Regions from separate parts of the Virgibacillus byunsanensis genome, predicted to be linked through region 1. Evidence: riboswitches for the same ligand, from Rfam matches in the RefSeq annotation. Region 1 holds a riboswitch; the other holds the start of a gene.
What was found. A riboswitch is a leader RNA that binds a small molecule or an ion and turns the genes downstream of it on or off. The one in region 1 is predicted to bind S-adenosylmethionine.

Region 1 (7,861 bases):
GAAATGTAGGCTTTCTTTATACATGCGTGAAGATATTTAAATTTATTATCATTTGGTATACTAAACGAATAACGCTAAGATTTTACTTGGAAGGATTGTTATTATTGGATATATCTGTTGGAACATCGATATTTTTACTTTCCTCCATGCTTATTGTCGGGGTAATTGCTACCAAATTTTCTACTCGTTTCGGATTACCTGCACTAGTTCTATTCCTCTTAGTTGGCATGGTTTTTAATAATTATTTATTCTTTGAGAATGTGCAACTTACACAACTAATCGGTGTATTGGCCTTGATTATTATTTTATTTGAGGGTGGGACTCAAACTAAATGGAATCATGTTCGCCCTATCATAGGGTCTGCAAGTATATTAGCAACAATTGGTGTACTGATTACTGCAGTCTTAACTGGGCTTGCTGCTATGTATATCCTTAACTTTTCCTTGTTGGAAGGGATGCTTTTGGGATCTATTGTCGCTTCTACCGATGCTGCTGCTGTCTTTTCCGTATTAGGTAATAAAAATATTAAAAAGAAACTTACATCTACATTGGAGGCAGAATCCGGTTCCAACGATCCTATGGCTGTATTTTTAACCATAACCTTAATAGAATGGATTCAACTATCGGACAACTCTATTTGGGCTGCTTTTGGTGACTTTTTCATACAGATGGGACTGGGCCTAGTGCTCGGGCTCGTATTGGGAAAAGTAACTGTGGAAGCCATCAACCGAATCGAGCTGGACACTGCTGGGTTATATCCCATTCTTGCTATGGGAAGTGCAATCTTTACATATGCGATCACAAACTTTGCAGGTGGTAGTGGTTTCCTTGCTGTATATGTGATGGCAGTATTTGTTGGAAATAATGAATTGTTATACCGATTCTCCATTATGCGATTTAATGAAGGTTTCGCCTGGATGATGCAGATTTTGATGTTTATCTTTTTAGGTCTGTTAGTATTTCCAAGACAATTATTGGACGTTTTTTGGCAAGGCATTCTATTATCTGTTATTTTAATGTTTATCGCCCGTCCAGTTGCGGTCTTTATTAGTCTTATTTTCATGAAATACAATGTAAAGGAACAGGTCTTTCTTTCCTGGTCAGGGCTAAAGGGAGCAGTTCCAATTGTTTTGGCCACCTACCCTATTGTAGCTGGTATTGAAAACAGTGAAGTGATATTTAATGCCGTTTTTTTCGTTGTGATGATTTCTGCATTGATCCAAGGAAGTTCATTATCATGGCTAGCGACTAAATTAGGTTTGACCGGTGAAAAAAGTCGTGACACGTTGCCAAGTATGGAATTAATGACACTTGGTAAAACGGACTCTGAAATTTTGGAAGTGTCTATGACAGAGAATTCTCCGGCTGCTGGGGTATCCTTACTTAATTTGGAGTTACCTGCTGATACGCTGATTATCGGGATCATCCGTGATGAAAAAGTAATTACTCCAAATGGGGATTCTGTTATACAAGATGATGATACACTCTATGTCCTGATTAACAAAAAGGCAAGGGAACGCGTTAAGGAAGCATTGCTCGGTAAAAAGCCAAAGAAAAAGATTTCTGAGACTTAATAGAAAAACCTAAACTTGGGCGATTATTGGTCATCCAAATCAGATAACCAAACAGCAACCGAAATTAAATCTGGGAAATACATGTCTGCATCCGCTTTGTCTTTTTCACGATCACTAATTAGAACAGTCTTCGTACCGGCTTTTTTTCCGGCCTCTATGTCTGGTACACGATCACCTACCATGTAGCTTTCCGATAAATCTATGTCATGGTTGTCTGCTAAATCTAAAATCATCTGTGGCATAGGCTTACGGCAGGCGCACTTTGCATGGGGTTTATGTGGACAGTAAGCTACAGCATCAATGGAAGCACCATAATGTGCTAGGTCGTCCTCCATTTTGTTATGTACGTCTTGTAATGCGGATTCTTCCATAAAACCAAGACCTACTCCTCCTTGGTTGGTGACAACAAAGACTTTAAAACCTGCTTCATTAAAACGCTTAATGGCTTCTCCCACTCCATCGAGTAAATAAAAATCTTCCGGTCTGTTCACGAATTTTACCCGATCACTTAACACTTCATTGATCACGCCGTCTCGGTCTAAAAACATTCCTCTTTCCATTTAGATATCACCTCGTCTATAGGGCTTCATATTCTGATTTTAATAAGGAATAGACAACTGTATCATGAAATGTTTCCCCGTCAAAATCAGTTTGTCTAAGCACGCCTTCTTTTCTACATCCTTAGTTATATAACCATTTCTGAGAACCTTTATTATCAGCAAAAATATCGCCAACTATTCGAATTTAAGCCAAGCGTTACCTGTTTAATATATAGTGCTCCGTTTCCACAACTGCAATAGTAGTAATGCTTCTTTCTTCCATCATATGTATACATCCAAGTTAATTACGGTGTGACACCAGCGTATCACACCTAGGAGGCTGTCCGATGGAATAATTTCTGTGAATATATATGCATTCACACTGAATTATTAATGTATAATCCACCATATTTTGAATAAATATTCGGCAATTTCACTTCGTCGGACAGCCTCCTAGAACACTTCCGTTTTAGTCCTGTTTTTTCTTGTTCAATTCTACTATATTATGCTTCATGAGTGGGTTGATAAACTTCTCTTGGCGCTCCTTTTTGAAACGATCCAGTTCCTCCGGCGTCATATCCTTTACAATTTCAGATACATGTCTACCTGGAAGGTTTTCAAATTCCTCTTTCGTCAGTTCGACTACCTCACCATTTTTCACAATAAAATGTTCCATTTCCTATTCCTCCTTTAAAATATTAAAAACCCCTTTTTGCATTGGATATACAAAAAGGGGTTTTTACCGATTTATCATCCAAAGCAATTGCTTTGCTGGTGGTAGCACCTTACTACAGCAGGTTGCTGTGACGTCTCTGAGCCAGATCTCTCGGTCACTCTTGATAACTATTCAATTACATGTATTATATCGTACCTTGTTGAAACTTCAAATGATTTTACCTGGCTTATTCTCCAGTATCTGCAAACCGTTTGATTCGTTCACCAATCTCATCACGTACCCGTTGGAATACGCTCCATTTTTCCGCTTCTGTTCCTTCTGCTTTTGCTGGGTCATCAAACCCCCAATGTTCTCGTTTTACATGTGGTGGGGTCATTGGGCATCTATCTGCTGCATCTCCGCAAAGGGTTACAGCAAGTGTTGCATTATTTAAAACATCCGTATCAATCGTTTCTGATTGTTGATCAGAAATATCAATGTCGACTTCATTCATGGCTTTTACCGCATTTGGGTTTAAACCATGTGCTTCAATGCCTGCGCTTTTTACTTCCCACTCGTCTCCTAGATGCTTCTTTGCCCACCCTTCTGCCATTTGACTCCTGCATGAATTCCCAGTACATAAGAAATAAATTGTTTTTTTAGCCATAGTAGTTCACTCTCCTTTTTAGAATACAACTAATGTTACATACAGTCCTAATAACGTAATAAACAGGATTGGAATCGTTAAAATGATACCTGTTTTAAAGTAAGTCCCCCAGGAAATTTTAACTCCTTTTTGGGATAAAACATGGAGCCATAATAGGGTTGCTAGCGAACCGATTGGTGTGATTTTCGGACCTAAGTCAGACCCTATTACATTGGCATAAATAAGTGCTTCCCGCATGACACCTGATGTATCTGTTTCAGCAATTGCTAACGCATCGATCATTACGGTCGGCATATTATTCATGATTGATGACAAGATAGCAGCAATGAAGCCCATTGAAATGGTTGCTATAAACAGGCCTTGTTCGGCACTTGCTTGGATGAGTTGTGCTAACAAATCTGTTAGCCCTGCATTTTTTAAACCGTAGACGACAACATACATGCCAATCGAGAAGAATACGATTGCCCATGGTGCGCCTTTAATGACAGCTGTCGTATCAACTGCCTGACTTCCTCTTGCCATTAGTAAGAAGAAAATCGCTACAATTCCTGCCACGATCGAAACAGGGAGATTGATGAACTCACTTACAAAATAACCAATCAGTAAAACAGCAAGAACATACCATGACAGACGAAACAGTTTAGGATCCCTGATTGCCTCAACAGGCTCCTTTAACTGAGATAAATCGTATGATTGGGGTATATTTTTTCTAAAATAAATTAAAAGTACAATGATAGTTGCAGCTAGCGAGAAGAAGTTTGGAATAATCATTCGCGTTGCATATTCTACAAACCCAATCTCAAAGAAATCCGCTGATACAATGTTAACTAAGTTACTTACTACTAGTGGAAGTGATGTGGTATCTGCGATAAATCCACTAGCCATAATAAATGGAAACACCATTTTTTCCTGGAAATTTAAGTTGCGTACCATTGCTAGCACAATAGGTGTCAGAATTAAAGCAGCCCCGTCGTTTGCAAAGAAGGCTGCAACAATGGCACCTAGTAAACTGACATAAACAAACATTTTAATTCCATTACCTTTTGCCGCCCTTGCCATATGAAGTGCGGCCCATTCAAAGAATCCAATTTCGTCTAAAATTAATGAAATAAGGATAATAGCAACAAAAGCTAATGTTGCGTTCCATACAATTTGTGTTACTTCTATTACATCACTAAACCCTACTACTCCTACTAATAAAGCAAGGATAGCTCCACCACATGCGGACCATCCAATCGATAAATTTTTTGGCTGCCAAATAACTAAGATTAGGGTGACCAAAAATATTAACGATGCTAGTATAACCGATGATGACAAGACTCTTCCCCTCCAATTAACAACATGTAATTCGTGTACCTTGATCTTCTAATTCTTTTAACTTATGGTCTTGATTTGGTAGCTGATGGAGTATTTGCTCCACAAACGGATAATGTTCATTGTTTTTATTTATAGAGTAGAAGATCCATTGCCCTCTTCTCTCTTCTTTTACCAACCCAACATCTCTTAATTTACGAAGGTGTTGACTAATAGATGGTTGACTCGCCTTAAAGATTTCAACAAATTCACAAACACAGCAATCATGATGATCAAGAATCTTAACCATCGTCAACCGCGTTTTATCACCTAGCAATTTCAAAATCAGTGCCGCCTTGTCTATCGTAATCTCTGTTGCTTGTAGCATAAACATACACCTCCTATATGATCATTCGCACATTAGTATATAATAATTCACTTATATTTTAAAGTTATACTATTCATTCTTTACAAAAGCTTTACACTCAGACCATATTCTCTTAACACTCACCTACTATACTAGAATTTGAGAGAGGAAATCTCTTAACAAATAAAAAGTTACAAAGGGGAGGACAATTTTTATGAAATTTAAAACGTATCTACTATTTTTTGTGATGGCTGCTCTAACAATCGTAATGGTAGCTTGTGGAACAGATTCAGAGGAAGAAGAGACCGATAATAATGATTCAGACGACACATCTTCTGCAAGTGCAGAAACAGACGATAGTGAAACAACTGAACCAACCGAATTAGAAGGTAGTGTTGTCATTGATGGTTCTGGAACTGTTTACCCTTTAATGGCTAGATTAGCTGAAGAATATATGATTACGGAGGAAGAAGGCGTGTCTGTTGAAGTAGGTCGTGCAGGTTCTAGTGCTGGGTTTGGGAAATTTCTTGTAGAAGACGGTACAGACTTTAACGACGCATCACGAAAGATCAAAGATGAGGAACAAGCGAAAGCAGATGAATTAGGCATCGAAGTAAAAGAAATGAAAGTAGCTTTAGACGGCTTAACATTTGTTATTAACAAAGATAATGACTGGGCTAGTGAGCTTACAGAAGAAGATCTACTAAACATTTTCCGTGCTGATGGAGGAGTAACGAAGTGGTCAGACATTAATCCTGACTTTCCTGATGAAGAGATCCAAACATATGGACCAAATGAAAACCACGGTACGTATGAATTCTTTTATGAAAATATCCTTGAAGAACAGGATTTAATTAGTACCGTAAATCTACAGCAGGAATATTCAACTCTTGTGAAACTTGTATCAGAAGATGTTAACGGAATTGGGTTTTTTGGCTTTGGTTACTATGTGAACAATCAGGATCAATTACAAGCAGTTAACGTTGACTTTGGTGAAGGGCCTGTTGAACCAACCCTTGATACAATAGCTGAAGATGGTGATTATGCCCCATTCACTCGTCCGGTGTTCACCTATTTAAATGTTGATATGGCGAAAGAAAAGCCACAGGTTTTAGATTACGCACTTTACGTTGCAAATCATGTTAATGAATTTGCTGGAGAAACTGGATTTGCACCACTTCCAGAAGCAGAAGTTCAAGAATATGTTGACTTTCTAGAAGGACTAAAATAACAAACTAGTACTCTAGGATAAGATGAGAGCTACCTAAATGCTCTCGTCTTATTATGAGTTATCAGCAGGGAAAGCGAGGTCCAATAAATGATAACAAACAGCGATCTAAACAACAAAAATACTGCTGTTAATGTTAGAGAATTGATAGAAAAAAGGAAGAATTCGAAGCGTTTATCCAATTATACGGAAAAGATCATTCCGGTGCTTCTTTTTCTTATTGCATCTATATCTATACTGACTACAGTTGGAATAATCTACACATTGCTTAAAGAAACAATTGAGTTTTTTAAACAAGTAGCCTTTAGTGAATTTTTCACAGGAACCGTACTGAAACCATTAAGTCAAAATCCAGAGTTCGGTATATTGCCATTAATTAATGGTACTATTCTTTCTTCCGTGATTGCGATGTTCGTAGCTGCTCCAATCGGATTAATGTCAGCCATTTATCTAAGTGAATACGCATCCGATAAAGTGAGGAAGACAGTAAAACCTTTGTTAGAAATACTTGCCGGCATACCAACCATTGTGTATGGATTTTTTGCGTTTACATTTGTAACGCCAATCCTACGAGAAATAATCCCCGGCCTTGAAGCAACCAATATTTTTAGTCCAGGTCTTGTAATGGGGATTATGATTATTCCAATGATTGCTTCGATGTCCGAGGATGCCATGACTTCTGTTCCTAACTCCATGAGAGAAGGTGCTTTTGCAATGGGTGCAACTAAATTGGAGGTTTCCTTACGTATTGTCATTCCAGCTGCTTTATCTGGGATTATCGCCTCTTTTGTACTTGGGATATCCCGTGCGATTGGTGAAACTATGATTGTTACCATTGCCAGTGGAAGCTCCAAGAATTTCACATTTGATATTACCCAATCCATGCAAACGATGACTGCTTATATTGTTGAAGTTACTGGTGGAGATGCACCTGCAGGTTCGACGATTTACTACAGCTTATATGCGGTTGCTATGACATTATTTGTCTTTACCTTTATGATGAACTTACTTGCAAGATACGTCTCTCGTAGGTTTAGGGAGGAATATTAACATGAAACATGTTGATACAGCACAAGTTCAGAAGAAAATGAATGCACGTTTGCTAACCAATACGTTAGCCAAAATATTATTCTTATTATCTACTTTATTTGGTCTTATAGTACTTGTTATTCTACTTTATCGTGTAATTTCAGATGGATTAAATTGGATTAATTTTGATTTTCTTACGGGTAAATTATCAACACAACCCGAACGCGCAGGAATTATGGGTGCGATACTCGGGACATTCTGGCTAATGGTTGTTGTTGGCCCAGTTACGATGTTTTTGGGTGTTGGAACAGCCATTTATCTAGAACTATACGCGAAAAAAGGACGTCTGCAATCGTTCATTCAGACTAACATTGCAAATTTAGCTGGTGTCCCATCGATTGTATATGGCATTTTAGGTATGACAATCTTTGTTAGAGCCTTGGATTTTGGCAATATCGTTTTAGCTGGTGGTTTAACCATGTCATTACTGGTTTTGCCTATCGTGGTTG
Region 2 (7,861 bases), on a different contig from region 1:
CCCATCGTCGGTGGTTTTTGTTAATTTAATAGATCCGCTTTTCACATAATACATTTTATCTGCTAAGTCCCCTTCTAAAAACACGTTTGTTCCAGTAGGGTATACACACTCGTTCATCAATCCTTTAACTTTTCTAAACCACTCTTTTGTAAATTGATCTGTATTTCCGCCGGTAAACGTTTCTTGTTCTAAAGCAAGCTCCATACTAATCTCTCCTCTAATTTTAATTCCTTGATATAATCATATAAAATATTACCATTTTACGGAATTAGGAGATTCCCCTATTCTGTGATGTAAATCACCTTATTTATTCGTTTTTATTTTTCTCCTTATAATTTTCCTCATTAGAAAACCTGGCTTATCACCGATCCTTAATGGTGAAAGCCTTAGTTGCGCTTATGTAGATAAGCAAATTTTATACTTTCCTATCTACAAAAAAATATCAGGGTTTTCCCTGATATTTATCCTTTTCCCTAGCATTCAGCTGTGATTGCATTTACTTTATTTCGATTCTCCTAACTCCTTGGAGCGTTCACGGGCACTTTTCACACACTCCATTACGATTTTTTGAAAATCAAACCTTTCTAATGTCTCAAGACCTGCTTGTGTCGTACCAGCTGGGCTTGTAATATTTTTGCGTAATGTTTCCGCAGACTCACCTGAATTTGACAGCATTTCACCAGCACCAATAATGGTTTGTGTGATTAATGCTTTTGCAACTTCTCTATCCAACCCGGCTTCTATTGCTGCTCTTTCCATTGCCTCCACAAAATAATAAACATAAGCTGGACCGCTTCCGGATATACCAGTGACCGTGTGCATATCCGTTTCTTCTACAACTGTGGTGGTACCAATTGTTTCAAATAAAGCTTTTACTTGTTTAACTTGTTCTTCGGTTGCGTTCTTTCCTTTCGAAATGGCTGTGGCTGACTGTCCTACAGCAGCTGAAGTGTTAGGCATTACCCGAACTACCGGTATGTTTTCGCCAATTTGCTCAACTATATAATCAGTTGATATCCCTGCAACAACTGAAACAACGAGTTGATGAGGGCGAACATGATCCTTAATCGAATTGATAGCAGCTTCTAAATCATATGGTTTCATGGACAATATGATCATTTCCGCTCCATCTATAACATGCTGCTTATCATGTATACATTGTACATCGTAGCACTCTTTTAGGTTTTCTAATCGTTCTTGGTTATTTTTGTTCGTTACAAAGATTCTCTCCTTTGTTAATAAACCATTTTTAACAATTCCTGATATAATGGCTTCTGCCATAGAACCTGCTCCAATAAATGATATTTTTTCCAAAACAGTTTCTCCTCCTTCTAATATATATTATTAATAAAAACAAAAAACCCTACTCCGTCCTATTACAAAGGACGGAATAAGGTTTTATATCCGCGGTACCACCTAATTTGGCTTGTGCCCACTTTATTTTGATAACGCAATATATTGCGGTTAGGTATTAGCTAACAACTCCCAGGTAGGTTCACGATTGTTACACACGATGGAATCTTCCAGCCGATGAATTCCACTCTCTTTCAGGCAACCAATTCGCTACTAGCCTGTTCCTCGTTCATTATATTTTTTATATTATATTGTACTATATGCATTTTTATACCTGATGTCAAGTATGAAGCAAAATCTAGAAGCGCCTTGAAAGACACGACAAGCATAAGCAGATCGCATCGTGTGGATGTCCTTTCCAAACGGAGTCGAACTGCTTATATCTCGAAGGTCTAGGCGCTGGAGCTAGGCACCAGTCCGTAAATTATCTACAGGCTTCTGATTTTATAACTTCCTACACTAAAATAAAACCGCTACTATTGTAACGGTTTTAAAATATCTCCAAATTTTATGCGCTAATTGTATAAATGGAGGAGGTAGAGGGATTCGAACCCCCGCGCGGTTTGACCCGCCTGTCGGTTTTCAAGACCGATCCCTTCAGCCAGACTTGGGTATACCTCCGTGTGCGACATGTACTAATATACAATAATCCTATTTACATGTCAATTAAATTATTTAATTTTTTATATTTAACTTTTATAATGATAAGAAAACTTGTCATTCGCCAAGCCTATATGGCGAATGACCTAGTTGCACTTATGTGGATAAGAAAATTTTATACTTTCTTATCTGCCAAAAAAGGAGAATAGAATCTCCTTTTTTATCATCTTAATTTTTTTCCCTTTTCGTAAGAAACTCCTGGTAAATCTCGTTATATACAGCTCGATCGGTTAACAATTCCAAAACAGTCAGTGCGATTGCTTTTGCCCCTAGAACAAGTGCCCGATCACCCATTTCCGATTTAGCTGCATCTCTGAATTCTACAGTATGTCCAACTAAGTCATGAGATCCAATCTTTATAAATGGATGAATCATAGGAACAACCTGGCTTATATTTCCACCATCAGTAGATCCTTTCCCTTTCCTTTGTTCTGTAGTAACTGTTTCTCCTAACCCTTCGATTACATCTTTAAATACCGAATCGAAACGGTCATTAATAATGAAGTTATCTACTTCATTTTGAAAGGCACTAATTTTCACTTTTGCACCAGTAGCGAGTCCAGCTCCTTCAGCAATAGCTTTTACTTTTGTCGAAACGTTATCTAAGACTGTCCTTGTTTCTGCGCGAATGAAAAATCTCGCTTTTGCATATTCTGGTACAACGTTCGGAGCATCTCCACCATCCGTTATGATTCCGTGAATCCTTACATCCGAGGGTAAATGTTGACGCAAAGCATTAATACCATTAAACAGTTGAATTACGCTATCTAATGCATTGATCCCTTCCTCTGGGTTAGCTGATGCATGAGCCGTTTTTCCAAAAAACTCAAAATCAAGTGGGTCAACACCCAAAGTAGGTCCTGTAAGGCGTGTTTCATTACCTGGATGAAGCATAATTGCAGCATCAATATCACTAACTAATCCCGCTTTTACGAAGCTACCTTTTGCACTTCCGTTTGGTCCGCCTTCCTCTGCAGGTGTTCCAAGTACGACGAGCTCACCACCTACTTCATCAATCACTTTACTTAAGGCTATAGCGGCAGCAACACTTGTTGTCCCAATAATATTATGGCCACACGCATGACCGATTTGTGGCAATGCATCGTATTCTGCTAAGAAGCCAATCGTTAACCCAGCTTTCTTTCCCTTTTTTCTAGCCAAAAATGCAGTTTCGTGGCCAGCAACACCTTTTTCTACTTCAAATCCTTCATTATGCAGAATAGTTGTTAATACGTTTGAAGCGAAAAATTCTTGATTTCCAATTTCAGGGTTTTCATGGATATCATGGCTTGTTTTTAGATAAAGATCCTTATTTTCATCGATATTGTTTAACAGACTACTTTTAATTTGTTCTAAATTACTTAGTACTACTGTCATAATCAATCACCTCCCTTTTTAATGTCCGATATCACTTAACGGTACAAATGTTGGAATTTGGTTTCCGTTAAATTCATCTTCAATAAATTGTTTAACTTCCTCAGATTGATAAATTTCTCCAATTTTGTTTAATACTTCATCATCTTTATCTGTTTCTTGTGTGGCAATAATATTAATATATGGAGTAGCTGTTTCATCTTCATGGAAAATAGAATCACCTAACGGGTTAAGACCAGCATCTACTGCAATACCATTATTAATAATGGAAGCATCCACATCTGGCATAACACGAGGTGTTTGAGCAGCTACAATTAATTCAAAATTAAGGTCTTTTGGATTTTCGACAATTTTATCTACAGAACCACTTCCATCAAAACCTTCTTCAAGTTTAATTAAACCTGCTTCTTGTAATAACAATAGGCCACGCCCCATATTAGTTGCTTCTTTAGCCAAAGCAATTGTACCTCCCTCAGGGATATCTTCTACCGAGTCATGCTTTTCAGAGTATAACCCCATTGGAGCGATTACTGTTGTGGCAATTGGAACTAAATCTAAATCATGTTCTTCTACAAAAGCATCAAAGTAAGAAACAGTTTGAAATGCATTTGCATCAATTTCTCCTTCGTCTAACGCAAGATTAGGTTGTACATAGTCAGAAAAACGAACAATTTCAATTTCTATACCCTCTTCTTCTTCTGCTTTCTCTGAAACAAAGTCCCATACCCTAGTATCTGAACCACTAACACCTATTTTTACAGAATCATTACTTGAGCAAGCGCTAATTAATGTTAAAGTAGTGATAAATAATACTAATAATCCAATTTTTTTCATGTTGAATTCTCTCCTATCGTCTTCTTATTTTTTTTGATAAATTATTTCCAGTAGATTGCAAGCCTTGAACCATTATCACAAGGATACCTACTGTTAGGAACATGACAGTCGTATCAAATTGCTGATATCCAAACGTAATAGCCAAGTCACCCAGTCCTCCTCCACCAATAGCTCCAGCCATTGCAGAGGCACCAACTAATCCTATGGTCGCAATAGTTATTCCTAACAATAAAGAACTTAGTGCTTCTGGAATAAGGAACCGCACAACAATTTGCTTCGGCGTTGCCCCCATAGCCTGTGCTGCTTCCATTACACCAGGATCTACTTCTAGTAAAGAGTTTTCAATTAGTCTTGCTATATAAGGACCAGCAAACAGAACCATTGGTACGATTGCGGCTGCAGTTCCAATTGATGTACCTACAATAAGCCGTGTAAACGGAATAACAGCAACCATTAAGATAATAAACGGAATGGATCGAAATATATTTACAATGGCGTTAAGTACATTAAAAAGGATCCTATTTTCCCATAAATGCCCCTTTCTTGTAACTACAAGCAATATTCCTAAAGGTAATCCGATAATGACTGCAAATAACAACGAGAAACATACCATCGCAATGGTTTCCCACAACGCTTCAATAATTTGATCCCAATCAACTAACATCTTCTAACACTTCCCTTACGGTTACATTTTGTTGATGAATATGCATAACTACACGATCTATCTCTTTAAGGTCACCATTAAATTGAACTACTAAATTCCCAAATGGCGTACCTTGTAGCTCTGTTATACTTCCAAATAGGACATTTACTTCGACCTCAAAGCGCTTAGCTATTTGGGAAAGTAATGGTGCTCCTGTAGATTCACCAACAAACACTATCCTGTAAATTCTGTTTTTTTCCACCTGCGTATGAATTAGTTTATAAACTGAATCAGGTATCTGATCTTGCATTACTGTACTCACAAAGTTATGCGCAATTTCCGTTTTCGGATGAGAAAACACATCAAAAACGGAACCAGATTCAATCACTTTCCCGCGATCAAGTACTGCCACTTTATCGCATATCTCGCGGATAACTCCCATTTCATGGGTGATTATTAAAATAGTAATATTGTACTCTTGGTTAATTTTTTTCAAAAGCTTTAAAATCGAACTTGTTGTCTGCGGATCAAGTGCTGATGTTGCTTCATCACATAAAAGAATGGAAGGCTTTGTTGCCAATGCACGTGCGATTCCCACCCGCTGCTTTTGTCCACCTGACAATTGATCAGGATAATTATCTGCCTTATCCTCTAGACCAACAAATTCAAGCAAGTCATGAACTCTCTTCTTCACTTGTTCTTTAGGGGTATTCGTTAATAATAATGGCATAGCTACATTCGTATAAACCGTTTTTGAATTTAACAAATTAAAATGCTGAAATATCATACCAATATTCCGTTTTGCTTCCCGTAATTCTTTTGGGGAAAGCCCCAACAAATCTTGATCATTCACTGTTAACTCACCCGAAGTTGGTCGTTCAAGTAAGTTTGTACAGCGAATTAACGAGCTTTTACCAGCGCCACTAAATCCGATAACACCATATATTTCACCTTTTTCAATATGTAGGTTAATACCATCTAATGCTTTTACTTCTTGATCACCGGTTTTGTAAAACTTCGTAATGTTATTAAATGTAATCACGTGAACACTCCCTATTTCTTATTTAGAAAACTTGGCTTATCGCCAAGCCTTAATGGCGAAAGCTTTAGTTGCACTTATGTAGATAAGAAAGTTTTATACTTTCCTATCTACTAAAAAATTAAAAATGCCCCTTCTTAGATAAGAAGAGACATAAATATCAAGTGAAGTCTCTTCTTATCTTTCAAACAAATGTTTGCTGGAATTGGCACGGTACTTATACAAAGTCCGCTGCCGAGGTTTCGTAGGGCCAGTCCCTCTACCTCTCTAGATAAGAAGTTTTATAAAATTTTTATATACGCTAAAAAATCCCTCCTTATAAACTATAAGAAGAGATTTGCATATAAAATCGCTCTCTCTTCTTATTTTTCAAGCTAAGCTTGTTGGATGTAGCACAGTACTTTATAAAAGTCCGCTGCCGAGGTTTCAAAGGGCCAAATCCCTCCACCTCTCTAAATAAGAAGTAAACAAGTATTAAATTTAATATGATAATTACAATACTACCCTTAAGGTTATTTGTCAATTGTTTTTTGCAACATTACTAATCAAAAAAATTTTACGAAGAAACTTTTTCCTTACTGCTGGTTAAATTATTTAAACGATCTGCTAGTGCTAATCTAGTTCCGGCTTCTGTTGAGGTCTCATTTGTCAAAACAATTTCTTTTAGTTCATAGGCATTCGATCCATGTTCTGCAAAGTCCAGACCTGCAATTTCTTCTTCTTCCGATACACGGATAGGAGAAAAGCGTGAAATAACATACGTGAAAGCTCCGAGCGTAACCATGGTCCATGCTACAACTGCTAGAACACCTATTAGCTGGATACCTAGCTGTGAAAGTCCTTGACCGTAGAATAGTCCAGTTGAAGTGGAAAACAATCCTATTGCCAACGTTCCCCAAATACCACAAATTCCGTGTACTGTGATAGCGCCTACTGGATCATCAATTCTTAATTTAGTATCAAGGAAACGGATCCCTTCCACAAGTAATATACCAGACACTAATCCTACTAGAATAGATCCACCTAAAGATATTTCTGCACAACCTGCTGTAATACCAACTAGTCCTGCTAATACCCCGTTAAGAGATAATGATGCATCAACTCTTTTAAATCTTAATTTGGTATATAGAGCAGATGATACCAATGCTGCTGATGTAGATAGTAGTGTTGTACCTATTACCATAGGTACAAGGCTAGGATCAGCTGCTAGTGTACTGCCACCATTGAAACCGAACCAGCCTAACCAAAGTATGAACACACCTAGTGCACCAATTGGCACATTGTGGCCGGGAATGACATTAACTTTTTTACCAGTATATTTTCCAATACGTGGCCCTAAAAATAATACAACTGTTAATGCAGCTGCAGCACCAGTCAAATGAACAACAGTGGAACCAGCAAAGTCACTGAATCCCAAACTGCTCAACCAACCATCTCCTTGCCATATCCAGTGTCCAACTACTGGATAGATTACGGCAGTCATTGCGACTACAATTAATACATAGCTTCCAAGTTTTATTCTCTCTGCAACTGCACCAGATATAATTGTAGCACAAGTTGCAACAAACATCGCCTGGAATACAAAGAAGCTAATATCTTCTACTCCACTAAGAAAAAATCCATCTGCTCCAATTAAGGATCCCGCTGAAGTTCCAAACATGATCCCATATCCTACTAGAAAAAATAATAGAGCAGCAGAACTGATCGTAATAAAGTTTTTCATTAAAATATTAAGAGCGTTTTTCGCTCTTGTAAATCCTGACTCAACCATAGCAAATCCTGCATGCATAAAAAATACTAGAAAGGCTGCAATCATAACCCATACCAGATCAACCGATAGTTGAACAGATTCTGTTGTTGGTGCAGCAGCATATACAGGTGAAGCAATTAATAGGAAAAGCAATAATAAAAATGCGCTTTTTTTGAACATCCATTTTCCTCCTTAACAGAATTTAAAT

Region 2: it holds a riboswitch for S-adenosylmethionine, as region 1 does, so the genes downstream of both, ACFQ3N_RS16260 (methionine ABC transporter ATP-binding protein) here and ACFQ3N_RS12820 (hypothetical protein) in region 1, are expected to answer to the same signal.

What each region holds. Positions count from the first base shown of each region.
Region 1 is NZ_JBHTKJ010000034.1:27,309-35,169, forward strand. Features, by position in the region: gene ACFQ3N_RS12810 (potassium/proton antiporter) at 105-1,574, shown strand; gene ACFQ3N_RS12815 (D-glycero-alpha-D-manno-heptose-1,7-bisphosphate 7-phosphatase) at 1,598-2,134, opposite strand; gene ACFQ3N_RS12820 (hypothetical protein) at 2,583-2,789, opposite strand; SAM riboswitch class I at 2,858-2,959, opposite strand; gene arsC (arsenate reductase (thioredoxin)) at 3,016-3,435, opposite strand; gene ACFQ3N_RS12830 (arsenic transporter) at 3,454-4,752, opposite strand; gene ACFQ3N_RS12835 (ArsR/SmtB family transcription factor) at 4,769-5,116, opposite strand; gene ACFQ3N_RS12840 (PstS family phosphate ABC transporter substrate-binding protein) at 5,310-6,326, shown strand; gene pstC (phosphate ABC transporter permease subunit PstC) at 6,414-7,373, shown strand; gene pstA (phosphate ABC transporter permease PstA) at 7,375-7,861, shown strand, end outside.
Region 2 is NZ_JBHTKJ010000051.1:56,292-64,152, forward strand. Features, by position in the region: gene ACFQ3N_RS16230 (Crp/Fnr family transcriptional regulator) at 1-204, opposite strand, end outside; gene proC (pyrroline-5-carboxylate reductase) at 502-1,314, opposite strand; tRNA gene ACFQ3N_RS16240 (tRNA-Ser) at 1,882-1,974, opposite strand; gene ACFQ3N_RS16245 (M20 family metallopeptidase) at 2,182-3,390, opposite strand; gene ACFQ3N_RS16250 (MetQ/NlpA family ABC transporter substrate-binding protein) at 3,409-4,221, opposite strand; gene ACFQ3N_RS16255 (methionine ABC transporter permease) at 4,235-4,885, opposite strand; gene ACFQ3N_RS16260 (methionine ABC transporter ATP-binding protein) at 4,875-5,906, opposite strand; SAM riboswitch class I at 6,078-6,181, opposite strand; SAM riboswitch class I at 6,263-6,366, opposite strand; gene ACFQ3N_RS16265 (ammonium transporter) at 6,460-7,833, opposite strand; gene ACFQ3N_RS16270 (P-II family nitrogen regulator) at 7,856-7,861, opposite strand, start outside.